DNA from 3 places in the Rossellomorea sp. DUT-2 genome. Region 2 is predicted to be linked to each of the others. Evidence: predicted binding sites of a transcription regulator. Region 2 holds the regulator's gene; each other region holds the start of a gene.

Region 1 (6,291 bases), on a different contig from region 2:
ACGAATCCCAAGCTGAAATGGATGCACCATATGGGCATGGAAATGGTTAGTGAACATCCGGCTCGCCTATCGGAGATTATTTCCAGAGCGCATTTCAAGGATAAGCTTGAGCGGGAGAAGCTGAGGGGTCATATTGATAAGGCGAACCACCACATTTGGTATCAGTTCTACGAGCAATCCCTTCACTACGATGGGATAGAGCAGGTCAAGAAGCTTCCAATCCCGCTTCTCTTAATTTACGGGGAAAGGTCGGATTGGATCAATTCTCATCTCAAACTGTATAACGATTGTTATTCTAAGAAAATATATGTGATTCCTGGAGCCTCTCATCAAATTCCCACACGTTATCACAGTGCTCTAAATAATATACTTTTAGGTGAAATAGAAGGGTGATTATCTTTGCTCTTACTCCTTCTACTTGATACTATCTTAATAAAGTAAAGTCGATCAATGAGAGGAGAATACGATGGGAATTCATCACTATTTTAAAAGCTTATCCGACCTTGAAACCCTCATTCGCTGTCCGGGCCGATTTAAGTATCATGAGCATAACGTAGCCAGCCATTCGTTTAAGGTGACCAAAATTGCTCAGTTTTTAGGAACGGCGGAAGAACAGAGCGGGAAAAAAATTGATTGGAAAGCACTGTATGAAAAAGCCTTGAATCATGACTACGCGGAACTTTTCACAGGGGATATCAAGACCCCTGTAAAATATGCATCGGGAGAGCTGCGTGAGCTCTTCAGCCAGGTAGAAGATCAGATGGTCAATAAATTCATCACTACAGAATTCCCCCCGCAATTTCAAGAAGTGTACAGAGAACGGTTTAAAGAGGGGAAGGACGATAGCCTTGAAGGAAGAATCCTTTCTGTCGCAGACAAAATCGATCTTCTGTATGAATCCTTTGGAGAAATTCAAAAAGGGAATCCGGAGCCTCTATTTATTGAAATTTATCAGGAAGCCCTATCGACGATTGTGAAATACAAGGACCTGGAGTGTGTACAATACTTCTTGGAATACATTCTGCCTGATATGCTTTCGGAAAAATTCATCCCTCACAGTGAGTTGAAGGAACGGACCCAGAAATTAATTCAGCAGGGTGAAGAGTAGGAAAACCCTTTCCAGATAGGGGAAACTTCGGTAGAATATGTGTTATTCCCTTATCTTTAAGGAGAGTTGAACGTGTCTAAAATCATTTTAGGTTTATTTTTACCAGGATTGCTTGTCGTTCTGTTCACACGGGTGACGTATAACCATTATGTGGGATTGATCTTGACCGTTGCCCTCATTGCAGCTTCGGTTTCCAAGGGCTATACGGACTCTTGGTTACTGATTGTCGTAGACGCGGCTTCATTAACCGTTGGATTCTGGTATAGCGACCGGATGATGAAAAGAGCGAAGAGAAGTGCATGATTTTGGTGACAGGTGAATAGAAGTTTGAAAACAGGCTCTATCTTTTAAGAAGATAGAGCCTGTTTTTCTTATGCCATAGCGCTTGCCTATTCCTTTGAAAAGGTCGGGAGGGGATTCCCGTGTAAACAGATTTCTTAATTGTGGATAAATGAAGAATAGTGTGAATAAGTGAGGTTGAGGACATGTTATTCACAGTTTGAATCCGCATTCATCAACATTGTGCACAAGAAATTTGACGAATTGTGAATAAGTTTAAGGATTTTCCACAATGAATATCGACTTATACACATAGTTGTGCACAGGTTGTGTATAGAAATGCTCGTATTATGTCGAAAATCTCTAATAAGCTCCTTGCTAGCTCCCGTAAAATGTCGAAATCACGATCCTAGCCTCGAAACTGTTTCTTCATCAAAAGTTATCCACAACCCGGATAATGTGATCTCTATAATAATAAAAAAACGAACTTTTGTTCGCTTATTATTGGTTAATACTGTAGGAAATGTGGTAGAATGTGTATAGAAGAATGGACAGTGTTTAAGATGGGTATAAGTAGGTAAATACAAGGTAGCAGTCCTTTACTATAGGAGGTTTCACGGTGAAAGATCAATTCGAGCTCAAATCTAAATATAAACCAGAGGGAGATCAGCCCCTGGCGATTGAAAAATTAGTTCAAGGCATAAATGAAGGGAAACGTCATCAAACCTTACTTGGGGCTACAGGGACAGGAAAGACATTCACTGTCTCCAATGTGATCAAGCAGGTTGAGAAGCCTACCCTCATCATTGCTCATAATAAAACATTGGCGGGGCAGCTCTACAGCGAATTTAAAGAGTTTTTCCCTGATAACGCCGTTGAATATTTTGTCAGTTACTATGACTATTATCAGCCGGAGGCATACGTTCCTCAAACGGATACATTTATTGAAAAGGATGCCAGCATCAATGATGAAATCGATAAACTCAGGCACTCTGCTACATCTTCTTTGTTTGAGCGAAAAGATGTCATCATCATTGCCAGCGTGTCCTGTATTTACGGTTTAGGTAACCCGGAGGAATACCGGGAGCTCGTTCTTTCCCTGCGTACAGGAATGGAAATCGAACGAAATCAATTGCTGCGTAAGCTTGTGGATATCCAGTATGAACGAAACGACATCGACTTTCAGCGTGGAACCTTCCGTGTTCGAGGTGACGTAGTGGAAATTTTCCCGGCTTCCCGTGATGAACACTGTATGCGTGTAGAGTTTTTCGGAGATGAAATTGACAGGATTCGTGAAGTGGATGCCCTGACCGGTGAAATCATGGGAGATCGGGATCATATCGCAATCTTCCCGGCTTCCCACTTCGTAACCCGTGAAGAAAAATTGCAGGTAGCCATCAAAAATATTGAAAAAGAGCTTGAAGAGCAATTAGCTATCATGAAAGAAGAAAATAAACTGCTGGAGGCCCAACGTCTGGAACAGCGGACCCGTTATGATCTCGAAATGATGAGGGAGATGGGCTTTTGCTCGGGGATTGAAAACTACTCCCGTCACCTGACATTAAGGCCGTCAGGATCGACTCCGTATACTCTTATGGACTATTTTCCAGACGATTTCTTAATTGTGGTCGACGAGTCCCATGTGACGCTACCTCAAATCCGGGGAATGTTCAACGGGGACCAGGCCCGTAAAAAAGTGCTTGTGGATCACGGCTTCCGTCTGCCTTCCGCCATGGACAATCGTCCCTTGCGTTTTGAAGAGTTTGAGAAGAAAACACAGCAGCTCCTCTATGTCTCAGCCACGCCAGGTCCATACGAATTGGAGCATTGTCCTGAGATGGTCGAGCAGATCATCCGTCCAACAGGACTTCTGGATCCGGTCATCGAGGTACGACCCATCGAAGGACAGATCGATGACCTTCTTGGTGAAATCAACGAACGTATCGAGAAAAATGAACGTGTCCTTGTGACTACCCTTACGAAGAAAATGTCTGAGGATCTCTCGGCGTACTTGAAGGAAATGGGTATCAAAGTTCAATATTTGCATTCAGAAATCAAAACGTTGGAACGGATTGAAATCATCCGCGACCTCCGTTTAGGTAAATATGATGTATTAGTGGGAATCAATTTACTCCGTGAAGGGTTGGACATCCCCGAAGTATCACTTGTCACCATATTGGATGCTGACAAAGAAGGCTTCTTGCGTTCTGAACGTTCCCTCATTCAAACGATAGGCCGTGCAGCGCGTAATAGCAGCGGTAAAGTCATTATGTACGCGGACAGAATTACCGACTCTATGCAAAAAGCACTTGACGAAACAGAACGTCGTCGGACGATACAGGAAGAATACAATGAAAAACACGGAGTTACCCCGACGACCATACAAAAAGAAATCCGGGATGTCATCAGGGCAACCCATGCCGCAGAAGAAGCAGGGGTTTATGAAGGAGAACAGACAAAAGTTTCGAATATGTCTAAACCGGAGCGACAAAAACTTATTGCTAGCTTAGAAGTGGAAATGAAGGAAGCAGCCAAGGCATTGGACTTTGAGCGCGCTGCACAGCTTCGTGATACCATTCTTGAGCTTAAGGCGGAAGGATGAACGAAATATGGCGCGAGATCAAATAATCGTACAAGGAGCTAGAGCTCATAATTTAAAAAATATAGATATAAAAATTCCACGGGATAAACTGGTCGTTTTAACGGGGCTTTCGGGTTCAGGTAAGTCATCCCTTGCCTTTGATACCATTTATGCAGAAGGACAAAGACGTTATGTCGAGTCCCTTTCTGCTTATGCCCGTCAATTCTTAGGTCAAATGGATAAGCCCGATGTCGATGCAATCGAGGGATTGTCCCCTGCGATTTCCATCGATCAAAAAACAACGAGCCGTAATCCACGTTCGACTGTAGGGACGGTCACCGAAATTTACGACTATCTAAGACTGTTGTTTGCAAGAGTAGGGAAACCGATTTGTCCAAATCACGGGATCGAAATCTCCTCCCAAACGATTGAACAAATGGTCGACCGTATTCTTGAGTACCCGGAAAGAACTAAGCTTCAAGTACTGGCACCAGTTGTATCAGGCCGTAAAGGAACTCACGTGAAGACCCTTGAAGAAATCAAGAAACAAGGGTTTGTCCGAGTACGTATCAACGGTGAAGTCCAGGATCTTGGAGAAGAAATCTCCCTGGAAAAAAATAAAAAGCACTCCATTGAAGTGATCATTGACCGAATCGTCGTGAAAGAGGGTGTCGCAGCACGTCTGTCCGACTCACTTGAAACGGCACTAAGATTGGCAGACGGTCAGGTGATCATTGATGTAATCGGGGAAGAAGAACTTCTATTCAGTGAGCATCACGCATGTCCGTACTGTGGATTTTCCATAACGGAATTGGAGCCAAGAATGTTTTCCTTCAATAGTCCGTACGGTGCCTGCACAAGCTGTGACGGATTGGGAACAAAGCTTGAGGTCGATAAGGAGCTGGTGATTCCCAACTGGGATCGCACTCTCGACGAACATGCGATTGCTCCGTGGGAACCGACAAGCTCCCAATACTATCCGTCTCTTCTTAAGGCAGTATGTAATCATTATGAGATTCCGATGGATATGCCTGTAAAGGATATCCCGAAACATCAAATGGATAAGGTCCTATATGGATCAGGCAAGGATGAGATTTACTTCCGTTACGAGAACGATTTTGGGCAAGTTCGTGAAAACTATCTTCGTTTCGAAGGGGTCATCCCGAATGTCGAGCGACGATACCGTGAGACAAGCTCTGATTATATCCGTGAACAGATGGAGAAATACATGGCGCAGCAGGCTTGTCCGACCTGTAATGGTCACCGTTTGAAAGAAGAGAGCCTGGCAGTAAAAGTAGACTCTCTTCATATAGGGGAAGTAACGGCCTTTTCGATTGAAGAAGCAGAGCAGTTTTTCCATAAGCTCGAGCTATCGGAAAAAGATATGAAGATTGCCAATCTTATTTTGAGGGAGATTCGTGAACGACTTGGATTCCTGGTCAACGTTGGACTTGAATACCTCACATTAAGCCGGGCAGCAGGTACGTTGTCGGGGGGAGAAGCTCAACGCATTCGATTAGCGACTCAAATCGGTTCCCGTCTGACGGGGGTTCTCTACATTCTTGATGAGCCGTCCATCGGATTGCATCAGCGGGACAATGACCGACTGATCGACACCTTAAAGAACATGAGGGAAATAGGAAACACCTTGATCGTAGTCGAGCATGATGAAGATACGATGATGGCAGCTGACTATCTCATCGATATCGGACCTGGAGCGGGTGTTCATGGGGGAGAAGTGGTTTCTGCGGGAACACCGCAGGAAGTGATGGATGACTCGAACTCATTAACCGGTCAGTACCTTTCAGGGAAGAAGTTCATCCCTCTTCCACAGGAAAGACGTAAACCTGATGGACGGTACTTAGAGATTGTGGGAGCGAAAGAAAATAACCTGAACAATGTCAAAGTGAAGCTGCCATTAGGAATCTTTACAGCAGTGACTGGAGTATCGGGATCCGGTAAAAGTACGTTGATCAATGAAATCCTGCATAAGTCACTGGCTCAAAAGCTTCATAATGCAAAATCAAAACCTGGTGAGCATAAAGAAGTGAAGGGCATTGAAAACCTTGATAAGGTCATTGATATCGATCAATCACCAATCGGGCGTACCCCAAGATCCAACCCGGCTACTTATACCGGGGTATTCGATGATATCCGGGATGTATTTGCCACAACCAATGAAGCAAAAGTTCGAGGCTATAAAAAAGGCCGTTTCAGCTTTAATGTAAAAGGCGGACGTTGTGAAGCATGTCGCGGAGACGGGATCATCAAAATCGAAATGCACTTCCTCCCCGATGTGTACGTTCCATGTGAAGTTTGTCAC
Region 2 (6,291 bases):
TACATTTTCAGATGTAAAGCCGTACTCTTCCATGACTTTTGCTCCAGGTGCAGATGCACCATATCCATCAATCGCTAAGATGTCACCTTCGTCTCCTACATAACGATCCCAACCCATTGGAGATCCCATTTCGATAGCAAGACGTTTTTTCACACTCTTAGGCAGAATAGATTCTTTGTATTCTTTTGATTGTTTCTCGAAGCGATCCCAAGACGGCATACTTACGACAGATACGCTGATTCCGTCTTTTTCAAGTGCATTTTGAGCGTCTACTGCTAAATGCACTTCAGAACCAGTTGCAATCAGTAAGGCATCAGGCTGTTCCTTGCCGGAAGCAGATACCACATATGCTCCTTTATCTACGCCGTTATATGCTTTATCTGCAGTACCTTTAAGAGTTGGGAGGTCCTGACGAGATAGAACTAACATCGTAGGCTGATCCTTTGACTCTAAGGATAATTTCCATGCTGCAGCAACTTCATTTCCGTCACCAGGGCGGATAACAGAAAGGTTAGGCATGGCACGAAGTGAAGCGAGCTGTTCTACAGGTTCATGCGTAGGTCCATCTTCTCCGACAGCAATACTATCATGCGTGAATACATATGTCACAGGTAAGCCCATTAGAGCCGCTAAGCGGATAGCAGGTCTTAAATAGTCACTGAATACGAAGAATGTCCCTCCGAATACGTGCAGACCGCCGTGAAGAGCCATACCATTCATGGCTGCACCCATACCGAACTCACGAACACCGAACCAGATATTACGACCTTCATACGATTCATGAGTAAAGTCTGCTTCATCTTTAATCATCGTCTTGTTAGATCCGGCTAAGTCAGCTGATCCACCAATAAATGAAGGAAGTTTCTTTGCAATCGCATTTAACACTTCACCAGAAGAAGCTCTGCTTGCTAGTGCTTTTCCTTCTTCATATACCGGGATATCTTGATCCCAACCTTCTGGAAGATCACCTTTGATTGCTGCTTCTAATTGGACAGCAAGCTCTGGATGCTCTTCTTTGTATTTAATGAATAGGTCAGCCCAGGCTTCTTCTTTTTCAGAACCTACTTGTTGGATTCTTTCCTCGAATCTACTGTAAACTTCCTCAGGTACATGGAAATCCTGTTCAAACGTCCATTGATAAGCTTCTTTCGTAAGCTTCATTTCGTCTTCACCTAGTGGAGCACCGTGAACAGCAGATTTCCCTGATTTATTAGGAGCTCCGTATCCGATGACCGTCTTAACTTCGATCATAGTAGGACGGCTAGTATCACCTTGAGCCTCTTCGATTGCTTTGGAGATTTCATCAAGGTCATTCCCGTCTTCAACACGAATATATTGCCAACCATACGATTCAAAGCGGCCTTCCACACTTTCAGAGAAAGATTTGTCTAACTCTCCATCAAGTGAAATATCATTTGAATCATAGAGAACGACAAGTCGACCTAATTTCAAGTGAGCTGCTAGAGAAGCTGCTTCAGAGGCCACACCCTCCATTAAGTCTCCATCTCCACAAATAGAATATGTAAAATGGTCTACCATATCGTATTGATCCTTATTGTATGTAGAAGCTAAATGCCTTTCAGCCAATGCCATACCGACGGCCATACCGATTCCTTGCCCTAGTGGTCCAGTCGTGGCTTCAACACCTGGGGTATGTTTGTATTCCGGGTGTCCCGGTGTTTTACTTCCCCATTGACGGAATTCTTTAAGATCTTCCATTGAAACATCATATCCCGATAAATGAAGCAGGCTATATAATAGCATTGATCCATGACCAGCGGATAAAACGAATCGATCCCGGTTAAACCACTCAGGATTTTTCGGATTATGATTCATGAATCTTGTCCAAAGAGCATACGCCATCGGTGCTGCTCCCATAGGCATTCCAGGGTGTCCTGAACCTGCTTTTTCAATTGCATCGATAGATAATGTACGGATTGTATTAATTGCTAATTGATCTGTGTTATCAAACATATGTCAGACATCCTTCCTTTTATTGTACCTTATTAATATTAATCTTCTTTGTTAGTTTATACAACTATCTTGAATGATAACATGACTTTATAATCGTTGAAAATAAAAACCCTTATGATTTCATAAGGGTTAAGAAGGAAAAAACGGCCAGGTCCATTTTAAAATGGACCTGGCCGTTCATTAATCTAATGCATTTTCTTTTTAGTCTGTATATCCTGAATCTTCTTAGGTGTCACTTCATTACCTTCCGGATCAAAGATTCTTGTATTTTCAATGGTCCCTTTCATCGATTGACGAAACGTTTCCAGGTATTCTTTTCTCAACTTGGACTGCTCTTTTGCTTCTTGTTCGGTTAGTCCGCTACTTTTAGACTTTTTGGCAAGTTCATTGATTCGATTCATTTTCGTTTTTGAAAGCATCTATAAAAACTCCTTTATTGCATAGTCAGCAAATTCTAAAACACAACTAAAATTTGAACGTAATACTATCGCCATGTTACTAGATTCAAGGAGATAAAACAAGAGTTACGCATTTTCAACTGAAGTCATATATTCTTTAAAACGCCTATGTACTGTAGCTTTGGAGACATCATACCCGAACCCTCTTAATGTTGCTGCAATTTCAGCAAAAGTCAGTTCGTTCTTCCTTAAACGGACAATTTCCTCAACCGGTACTTCAATCCGCTCTCTTCCATCCACATTTCCTTTATTTTTTAGATTTTTATGAGGTTGAAAACCATTTTCCACTGCCCTTTTCATCCCTCGTCTGATTTTCAAATTATGGAGTTTTCTTTGATATTCCTCAACCATGCTTACGATATTAATCACCATAGAATCTGACTCAGATAAGTGTAGCTCCCCACTATGGGTTTGACTGATAATCTTGACTTCCTCTTTTAGTAAACAGTGAATGAGAGCAATTTTGGCATTCCCTCTGCCAATTCTTGTTTCATCCTGGATGAGAACAGCACCAATAGACTCATCTTTAATCAAATCAAGAAGTTCAAGAACACCAGGACGATCTAATTCAAAACCGCTTGCTTGATCTTTTATGATAGCAGCCACTTCGTATTGGTGGTCTTGCGCCAATTTCACTAGTTCCTCTTCTTGACGTTCCAAGGATGTTTCCTGTGTGTCTTTCTTTGTACTGACTCTGCAGTAAATTACTGCCTTCATCTTCTATCCCTCTATTCTTCGTTCATTACCAATTCATAATCTGAATGGGTAGATAATGTTGGATTTTCTATAGGTAACACAAGTGATTCACCTGGTTGGATTGAGAATGATGTAAGATTATTTTCCTCTCCTACCCATGCGATAAATTCTTCCACTGTCATAGAATATTCTTCATTATACTGTTTGGCAATAGTCCAAAGAGTGTCTCCATCCTGAACAGTGATGCTTTGGTAAGAAGGTTGACTTGCCGTGACTATTAGAAAATATACTGCTGATAAAAGTGCTAAGACAAATAAAATAATAATGTAAGAGAAACGATTCCAAATATGTGTTAACATAATAAAACCTCCATACGAATGTTTGTTCTGTTTTTGTTATACTCATTGTAATACGAACATTCGTTTGGTGTCAACAGAAATTCGAACTTATGTTTGTACCGACTGGAAAGACATGCTATAATGGGAACATAAGATCTATAATAGAGGTGCGTGAACATGACAAAATTGTCTAAAAGACAGCAAGACATACTAGAATATATTAAAATTGCAGTAAGAGAAAAAGGGTATCCACCTTCCGTACGGGAAATTGGTGAAGCCGTTGGTCTTGCTTCTAGTTCCACCGTACACGGACATCTGGCCAGGTTAGAGAGCAAAGGTCTTATTCGTAGAGATCCCACTAAACCAAGAGCCATCGAAATCTTAAACCTTGAAGAGGATACAATCCCACGCCAACGAGTTGTGAATGTTCCCTTAATTGGTAAGGTTACAGCCGGTCAACCCATTACGGCTGTTGAGAATGTCGAGGAATTCTTTCCACTGCCTGAGCGTATGGCACCTTCAGATGAGCAGGTTTTCATGCTGGAAATCATGGGTGACAGTATGATAGAGGCCGGAATCTTGGATGGGGATTTTGTTATCGTACGTCAGCAACAAACAGCAAACAATGGAGATATCGTCGTAGCGATGACAGAGGAAGATGAAGCAACTGTAAAACGTTTTTTCAAAGAAAAAGATTTTGTACGATTACAGCCAGAGAACTCAACAATGGAACCGATCATTTTACGTAATGTATCCATTTTAGGAAAAGTTGTCGGAGTTTATCGCCAAGTACATTAATACGTTAAGCCGCTATGTATAATAGCGGCTTATTTTTTTCTATACTTTTGAAGGTTCTAAAAAGGCAGTGGGTGGTAGCATTTTTCGCTACCACCCACTGCTTATAATTAATAGCAATTATTAAGGATTAATACATTTGAATATATTGCTCACGTTCCCATGGGTGTACTTGTGTACGGAACATATCCCATTCGATTTCTTTCGCTTCTACGAAATGTTCGAAGATGTGTTCTCCAAGGGATTTAACAATTACTTCATTTGTTTTAAGATTTTCTAATGCAGCGTGTAATGTCGCTGGAAGATCTACGATTCCCGCTTCTTCACGCTCTTTTTTGTCCATCACATAAATGTTGCGGTCGATTGGTTTAGGTGCTGGAAGGTTATTTTTGATTCCATCTAATCCAGCTGCCAGTAATACAGCCATCGCCAGGTATGGGTTAGCCGCGGGATCAACACTTCGGACTTCAACTCGTGTGCTTAACCCACGAGAAGCAGGGATACGGATTAATGGGCTGCGGTTACGAGCAGACCATGCAACATAACAAGGTGCTTCATATCCAGGGACTAAACGCTTGTATGAGTTTACAGTCGGGTTCGTGATCGCTGTAAAGTCAGTTGCATGTTTAATGATACCTGCAAGGAATTGACGAGCTGTATCGCTTAATTGCAGATCTCCCTTTTCATCGAAGAAAGAGTTTTCCCCATTTTTGAATAGGGACATGTTACAGTGCATTCCTGATCCATTTACACCAAATAGAGGCTTAGGCATGAATGTTGCATGTAATCCATGCTTACGTGCAATCGTCTTAACCACTAACTTAAATGTTTGGATATCATCACATGCTCTTAATGCACTTGCATATTTAAAGTCGATCTCATGTTGACCAGGGGCAACTTCGTGGTGAGATGCTTCGATTTCAAATCCCATCTCTTCCAGTTCTAATGCGATATCACGACGGCAGTTCTCACCTAAATCTGTAGGAGCTAAATCGAAATAGCCACCGTTATCGTTTAATTCTAATGTCGGATCACCATTTACGTCTAATTTAAAGAGGAAGAATTCCGGCTCAGGTCCTAAATTGAAGTCAGTAAACCCTAGCTCTTCCATTTGACTTAAGATGCGCTTTAAATTGTTACGCGGATCTCCTTCGAATGGAGTACCATCTGGATTGTAGATATCACAGATTAGTCGGGCTACTTTTCCTTTTTCAGCTGTCCACGGGAATACTAACCAAGTGTCTAAATCAGGGAATAAGTACATATCTGATTCTTCAATTCGAACAAATCCTTCAATTGAAGATCCGTCAAACATCATCTTGTTATCTAATGCCTTCTCAAGCTGACTAAGAGGGATTTCTACGTTCTTAATCGTCCCCAGAATGTCAGTGAATTGGAGTCGGATGAACTTGACACCTTCTTCATTCGCTAATCTTAAAACATCTTCTCGAGTATACTTTGCCATTTTCGTGTTCCTCCTCAAGTTTATTAAAGGTATTATTTAATGAAAAAAGCGGGACATGTCACCTTGACGCAAAGATGCTTTAGTAAATCGACCAGAATGCATCAATTCATTTCGGAGTAATTTACGCAGCTCGTCATCGGATAGATCCTGTCGTGCTTTTTCTTCCTTTTCATTACTTACGTCAGATACTACTTTACTTTCATTATGACTGGATACCGCAAATATCTTCTTAATCCCAGCCATGTTGATGCCTTGATCTAACAGATCCTTTACTTCCAATAACTTATCAATGTCATTCAAGGAAAAGAGCCTACGATTCCCCTCAGTACGTGCAGGGCTGATCAATTGGTGCTCTTCATAGTATCGAATCTGACGAGCTGTTAGGTCCGTGAGCTGCATGACAATACTAATTGGGAATAATGCCATCGTTCGACGAATTTCACTACCGCTCATCTTGATTCCTCCTTCTGTTTTCCTTCTTGACTTTATTATATGTAATGTAAGGAGTTCTGTCAATTAAATGTTAGTTTTTCTTACATAAGAATTCAGAAGAAAAGGATAGTCA
Region 3 (6,291 bases), on a different contig from region 2:
CTAATGAATTTAATTGTCTATTAAATAATTTCGCATGTAGCTCAGTCAATTCCTGATGGACTACTCTAATAGCATTATCTACATCTAACTCTTTTTCTGTCATACTTTCTAGTTCTTTTTTAAATGATCGTTGCATACCATTATGTTCAGTAATAAAATGTTCTTTGCTTAATATAATTTTCGTTCCTTTAAATGATCTACTAATACTTGATACAGGCTCACCAGCATGTTGGGCATAATTCCTTAAATTGTAAATAAACCTATACTCAAAACACCTATCATATATTTCAGATAAAGCTAAATCAAAGAATTCCCCATAGCTTTTTTCCTTATTTCTACTTAAAAAAGTTCTCCAGCGATCAATAAAACCTTTATAAGCACTCAAATAATTATTTAACTGTCTTATAATTTTATTTGTAGACCCTTTTTCGTCTTCTACACACTTTATGTATTCATTAAATTCCTCGGTGATTGGTTGCATAAAATTTATTTCTTTCCACAGAGAATTAAGTTTTTCGCATGCAACATTAATTTCGTTTCCTTCAATTTTTTCTATTTCTTTTAATATAGTAACTGTACCTTCATTTATTTCCAAAACCCACATCTGATTCATTTCATCCTCCTTATATAAAATTTATTATAATTAATAGGTTGTATAAAGTTCTTATTGGAAATTTAGATAGTCTAGGTTATTTTAGCAAAAACACTACTAATCTACTTTTAACCTGTAAAAAATATAGGTCAAATCATATAAGATAAAAGACTACTTGATTTCAGTAGACCTTTTATAAACCTGAATGTAGTTCACTTATATATTATTGTTTTAGTTCCTTTAAATTCAGTGTCATTCGCACCTGGGAAGGCTGCTTTCCATAATTCAAATACATTATGATTAGATGCCTTACCATTTTTATATAATTTAACGATATGAAATCCATATTCGTCCCCACACCTTTTAAGTGTTCTTTTAGATCGGTGTGAATACACCTTTCCGGATTCGGAGATATCATATAGTCCTTCATAACCTATAATCGGTTTATACAATTCCTTTCTCATAATTCTCCTCCAGTATCTTAGTTTAGAAAAGCCCCTATTCTCCACTGATTCCATTGATTTTTCTTCTTGCTTCTCCCCGGAACAACACAGTAGTCATTAATAATTGTTTCTTGTCCAATAAACTCTATCGGCAACTCATTATAGTTACTTAAGACAAATGAGGCGATAAACCTACGTGCTTCTTGAATGCCATTTACTAATTGGTTCAACTGGATTGATTTTCCGTTATAAACTTTATCTACAGAATAATTCATTGATAATTTACTTCCGGTAATAATGAAATGTAACTCGTTTTCCTTGTTTATATGACTAATAATTTGTTTTGGCATACCAGAGGACCGCCTTTTTGATTTAAAGCTAGGGATTACTTCAATAAAAGATTGGACTAAATAGGAGAGCACCGAGTCACTTAACTCGATTTTTTGCAAACTATCCTTAACATCATTCCAGTTGTATTCGAGAACTTCAGTATCTTTGCTGGATAATAATTTCTTATGTGCTGATATTTGCCCCTTATCCAACATTCCTCTTATTTTAAATTCAAATAGTAAATTAAAATTCTCACCGCAAATCCATGCATCAGGTATAGATCCTGAGTTATCTTCTAAATCAGAGGAAGAAAAGCTGTTTTTATATGGTGCGATTCCAATTACATACTCTAGTAATTTTGGGTCTTGAGGACAAAATTTCTTTCTTACCTTGGCAAAAGTGTTATTAAAATTTAAGTTATCGGATTCATCCTTCAGTAGATTTTTCAAAAAAGGCTCTATGATTTGATAGTTATTGTAACTGAGAATGCTCATTAAAATATGAGTATAATGATCTTCTTCTTGTCCTTGGTATTTAAAAAGATTCATGTACTCCTCCGTGTTAAATCAGATATACGTTAAATATAGCACAAAATAACTACTAATCTAATAATTACCTGTAAAAATATAGGATAACTTATTCTAGTACATACAAAAAACCTCCCTCAAGAATGAGAGAGGTTAAATTTTAATTACTGACCATACCAAACCTTATTATTCTGTATCTGAGTATTATGTGCTGGATGCCAGTAATCGACAGAATAAGAATAATCATAGTTCATAATACAACGAATTCCACTTCCTTGTGCATCATGACCTAACCCGTAGTTATGAGAGAACTCATGTTGAGCTGCTTTAGATGTGTTTGTCACTCCTTGGTCTAAGTTAACGCTGAATGCCGTTCCTGGATCTGAAGAATAAACGTAAGCAATTCCTCCAGCATCAAAGTTAGCATCCTTTGAGAAACCTACTACAAAGTCGTAACTGTAACCTGACCAATCCCTGCTTAGGTCTGCTAAAATTTGTGAGCTGTTTCCACCTTGTGAAGTCCAATTCCCTACTGCTTGTACTTGGAAATCAATACCGTGATCTCTAATGAATGCATCATCTGCGTTTTCGACGATTTGTTGCACTCTGCTTTGCCAGTCACTATATGTAGCACGGTACTCTTCGTCTGCTACTGCAAGAACTGTTACAGTTCTATTGGCTGCAGCTGCTGCTTTTTGAACAGATTGCTTTTCTTTTGAAAGTGTACTTTTGGTAGTCGATGATTTTTTCACTTTCCCTTTTTCATCTAACTCTACTACTTTAGTAGACTTCTCGATTTTAGCAGGACCTTTATCAGGTGCATATTCCTTGGCCTTTGGTAATGAATCGATGTAAGTAGTTGATGGGGCAGCGTGGTCATGATCGTGATGGTCTAGGTCTGTTGGCTGTACCTTTGCTAATCCAATGGCAGGTGCGACACAAATTGATAAAGCTAGAGTAGTGGAAGCAATTTTTTTCAAGTTCATAGAGAACCCTCCTTTTTTGGTATAACTAACAAATTCGGGGGATTCTTCCTAATACCTTTTAATTAGAGGTTGAGAAAGTTCGGGTTAAAAGCCCTATGAGTATTCGAGGTATTTCTACTAATTTGGTGAAAATTTTCGTTGTTTCACTAATATCTTCAGAATTAAATTAGTGAATAATAATCAGTTTGAAATATCTATCATCAAATCTAATAATTTCCTCTAATTAATAACTACCATTTTCTTTATTTTAAGCCAATATTGAAAATTTTCGTGATAATATTATTTATATATTATTGTTTCGGAGGTTTTAATTTGCTTTTCCCCGTAATTGAAGGACCTGTTTCTAACAAAAAACATGCTATTAAAAACTCTAAAGTGACCGAATGCGGGATTCCTTATCCTGATTTTTATGAAGATGATAAAGAGGCGATGAAGGCAATTTATTTTAGAGAAGTTAATGAACTTTCATGTCAGATGTGTAAAGAAAAAATAGAAAACCTTTTAGAAAATTAATTTTACAGGACTAATAAACTACTTTATTACCCCTTTCCATATTGGAAGGGGTTTAAAATCGTTGAAAATACGAACGTATGTTTGTATAATATTACCGAGGTGAGCAAAATGTACCAATTATCATACAGGACCACCGGGTTAGAAGATTGGGTTTCTCGGTTCTATTCTAGGATCGGAATAACAAATCCAGATTCAATTAGTGAGGAACGAATATCTAGGTTCCTAGGCATTTATGTAAAGAAGAAACCTATCCCGAGCAGCTTCCATGTAATCGGTAGATATCAAGACATCGTAATTGATAGTAGAGAACCCATTGAAAAGCACAGGGAGATTTTCTTCCATGAATTATGCCATATCCTTAGACACTCTGGTGTTCAAACAATTATGCCTGCTTCGTTTAGAGAGCTCCAGGAATGGGATGCACATCATTTTACTCAGTATGCATCTATCCCCTATCACATGATTAAATACATTCCTATCAATGATCGAGATGTGATTAAAAAAATGTCTGATATGTTCTTGGTATCTCCAGAACTATGTGAAGAACGATTAGAACAAATTATTCGAAGGAATCAAATTCAAAGAAGCATTTACTAAATTACCAATCTCTCTATTTTTTTGTTCTTAATTTACAAGTATTTTAGTTTTAAAGGAAGTGGTTATATGAAAGCAGCAGTATATGTCCGTGTTAGTACCACTGAACAAGCATCCGAGGGCTACTCTATTCGAGCACAGACAGACCGTTTAAAAGCTTACTGTGTATCCCAGGGATGGGATATATTCGAAATCTATATCGATGATGGCTACAGTGCTAAAGATACGAACAGGCCAAACCTGGAAAGAATGATAAAACATATTGAGCAAAACTTGATTGATTGTGTCTTAGTTTATCGACTGGATCGTTTGACTAGATCCGTACGGGATCTATATAACATTTTAGAAACATTCGATAAATACGATTGCAAGTTCAAATCAGCAACCGAAGTATATGATACGACCACTGCAATGGGTAGAATGTTCATAACCATAGTGGCTGCATTAGCCCAATGGGAACGAGAAAACACCGGGGAAAGAATTCGCATGGGTATGGAACAAAAAGCACGTGAGGGAAACTGGGTAATTAATCGATCTCCATATGGTTACGATTTAGATAAAGAAAACAAGACGCTTACCATCAATAAAGAAGAAGCTCTTATTGTAAAAGATATATTTGATTACTACCTTAAAGGGAAAAGTACAATTAAAATTGCTGTAGAATTAAATCGGTTAAATATCCGAACAAGGAACGATGCAATTTGGAGTGGTTTTAGAGTGAACTATATCCTTTCCAACCCTCTATACATTGGAACTATGAGATATAACTTTAGAGTAAACAAGGAAAATTATTTTGAAGTGGAAAATACTCATCCTCCTATCATTTCGAAAGAAACTTTTGAGAATGTTCAGAGGATTAAAGATAGTAGAAGTACATCACATCCAAGGGCAGCTACAAGTAAATTTATTTTTTCGGGTGTAGCAAAATGTGCACGCTGTGGATCCCCTCTATCCGGTAAACATGGTTATTCGAAAAGAGGAAATAAAGAATATCGTTCTCGAGGCTATATCTGCAACAGGAAAGTTGTTGGAGAATGTAATCAACGATCTATGGCAGAACGTTATATAGAAACTCAGTTCATTAAGTATCTAGACTCATTAAGAATTAATCCAGGTATAGTAGAAGACATTACTTATGAAGATGAGATTGATGATAGCCAAGATAGAATGGACTTATTAAATAAAGAATTAAATGAAATTGATAAACGGAAGAAAAAGTGGCAATATGCTTGGGTAAACGAAATGATTAGTGATGAAGATTTTTCTGTTCGAATGGGAGAAGAAAAAACTAAAGAGGAAGATGTAAATAAGCAGCTATCTTCTCTTCAACCAGCTGGGGAAAAAATGAACACTGAAGACCTTTCAGAAATTCTCCTAGACTTAAAGTCAAACTGGAATCAGCTTGATGCATTGGAGAAAAAAATGTTGCTTCAGATGTTCACCAAAAAGATTGTGGTTGACCGGGTTAGTAATCAGTTGAAACCTGATTGTTTGGAGATTAGAGAGGTTGAGTTTTATTAAATTTAAATGCTCAAAACACCTAGAAATGTCTAGGTGTTTTGTTATTTTCTTCTTCCATTATACCTCCCTATTGGGAGGTTTCACACTTATTCAACAGGCCTGTCCTTAAATTGAGAACTTGAACTCAAAATATTTATATTTTTTGTTAGACATATCTGTAGAATTTTTTAACGCTCTCCAGTTTTACCGAGTTTTATCATTGCATGGGTCAGATAACTGAATATTGCAAGCAGAAGGCTAAAAAATAAGATTAGAACAAGCCATTTCGTAGCGACATCATCATAAGTGTTTTCCAGATATGGAAGCAGAGTGCTCGGGTAGCATATTCCTACAACTGTCGCATAGCCAAGGACTATCAAACCACTCATAACATACCTTGGTCTTCCATAACCTTCGAGAATCTTCTCTTGTTCTTCTTTTTGTATCTTCAAGATGTTCACTTCATCCTTCAGCTGGTCCCGTTCTTTTTCTTTGTCTCCGTAATTGTTAGTAGGTTGTAAATTCCTCTTATAAAAATTTGCTGGTTCATAATTCTGTAAATAATCTATCGGTGACTTAGGTTCCGATAAGATATCTATGATGACTTCAAAAATACGTTTGTACCAAAGTATTCTGTCAGGGTATTTCAACTCTCCATGCTGCAAATTAAATTCTTGAAAAGTCGACACAGGGTGTTTTTCATCTACACTGTCGAACATTTCTTGTTTGATCTCTTTCAATTGCTCAAAATACGGCCTCAGTTCATCAATCGTCAAACGATCATATTCTATTTCGTGAACAATATC

What was found. Region 2 encodes LexA, which represses DNA repair genes until DNA is damaged. Its sites were predicted from a motif close to CGAACATATGTTCG; they were not measured.
Region 1: uvrB (excinuclease ABC subunit UvrB) is a predicted target of LexA. The motif match lies at 1,871-1,884, and genes of this name have one in related genera.
Region 3: ACOSV2_RS08740 (ImmA/IrrE family metallo-endopeptidase) is a predicted target of LexA. The motif match lies at 3,462-3,475, and genes of this name have one in related genera.

Annotation. Positions count from the first base shown of each region.
Region 1 is NZ_JBQPEO010000004.1:187,813-194,103, forward strand. Features, by position in the region: gene ACOSV2_RS16220 (alpha/beta fold hydrolase) at 1-393, shown strand, start outside; gene ACOSV2_RS16225 (HD domain-containing protein) at 467-1,108, shown strand; gene ACOSV2_RS16230 (CsbA family protein) at 1,181-1,411, shown strand; gene uvrB (excinuclease ABC subunit UvrB) at 2,007-3,989, shown strand; gene uvrA (excinuclease ABC subunit UvrA) at 3,997-6,291, shown strand, end outside.
Region 2 is NZ_JBQPEO010000001.1:745,217-751,507, reverse strand. Features, by position in the region: gene tkt (transketolase) at 1-1,974, opposite strand, end outside; gene ACOSV2_RS03760 (DUF896 domain-containing protein) at 2,160-2,393, opposite strand; gene ACOSV2_RS03755 (YneB family resolvase-like protein) at 2,499-3,149, opposite strand; gene yneA (cell division suppressor protein YneA) at 3,161-3,487, opposite strand; gene lexA (transcriptional repressor LexA) at 3,644-4,264, shown strand; gene glnA (type I glutamate--ammonia ligase) at 4,392-5,726, opposite strand; gene ACOSV2_RS03735 (MerR family transcriptional regulator) at 5,763-6,179, opposite strand.
Region 3 is NZ_JBQPEO010000002.1:577,531-583,821, forward strand. Features, by position in the region: gene ACOSV2_RS08715 (hypothetical protein) at 1-613, opposite strand, end outside; gene ACOSV2_RS08720 (NUMOD4 domain-containing protein) at 805-1,056, opposite strand; gene ACOSV2_RS08725 (hypothetical protein) at 1,074-1,913, opposite strand; gene ACOSV2_RS08730 (zinc-dependent metalloprotease) at 2,057-2,878, opposite strand; gene ACOSV2_RS08735 (hypothetical protein) at 3,191-3,391, shown strand; gene ACOSV2_RS08740 (ImmA/IrrE family metallo-endopeptidase) at 3,500-3,988, shown strand; gene ACOSV2_RS08745 (recombinase family protein) at 4,055-5,506, shown strand; gene ACOSV2_RS08750 (hypothetical protein) at 5,674-6,291, opposite strand, start outside.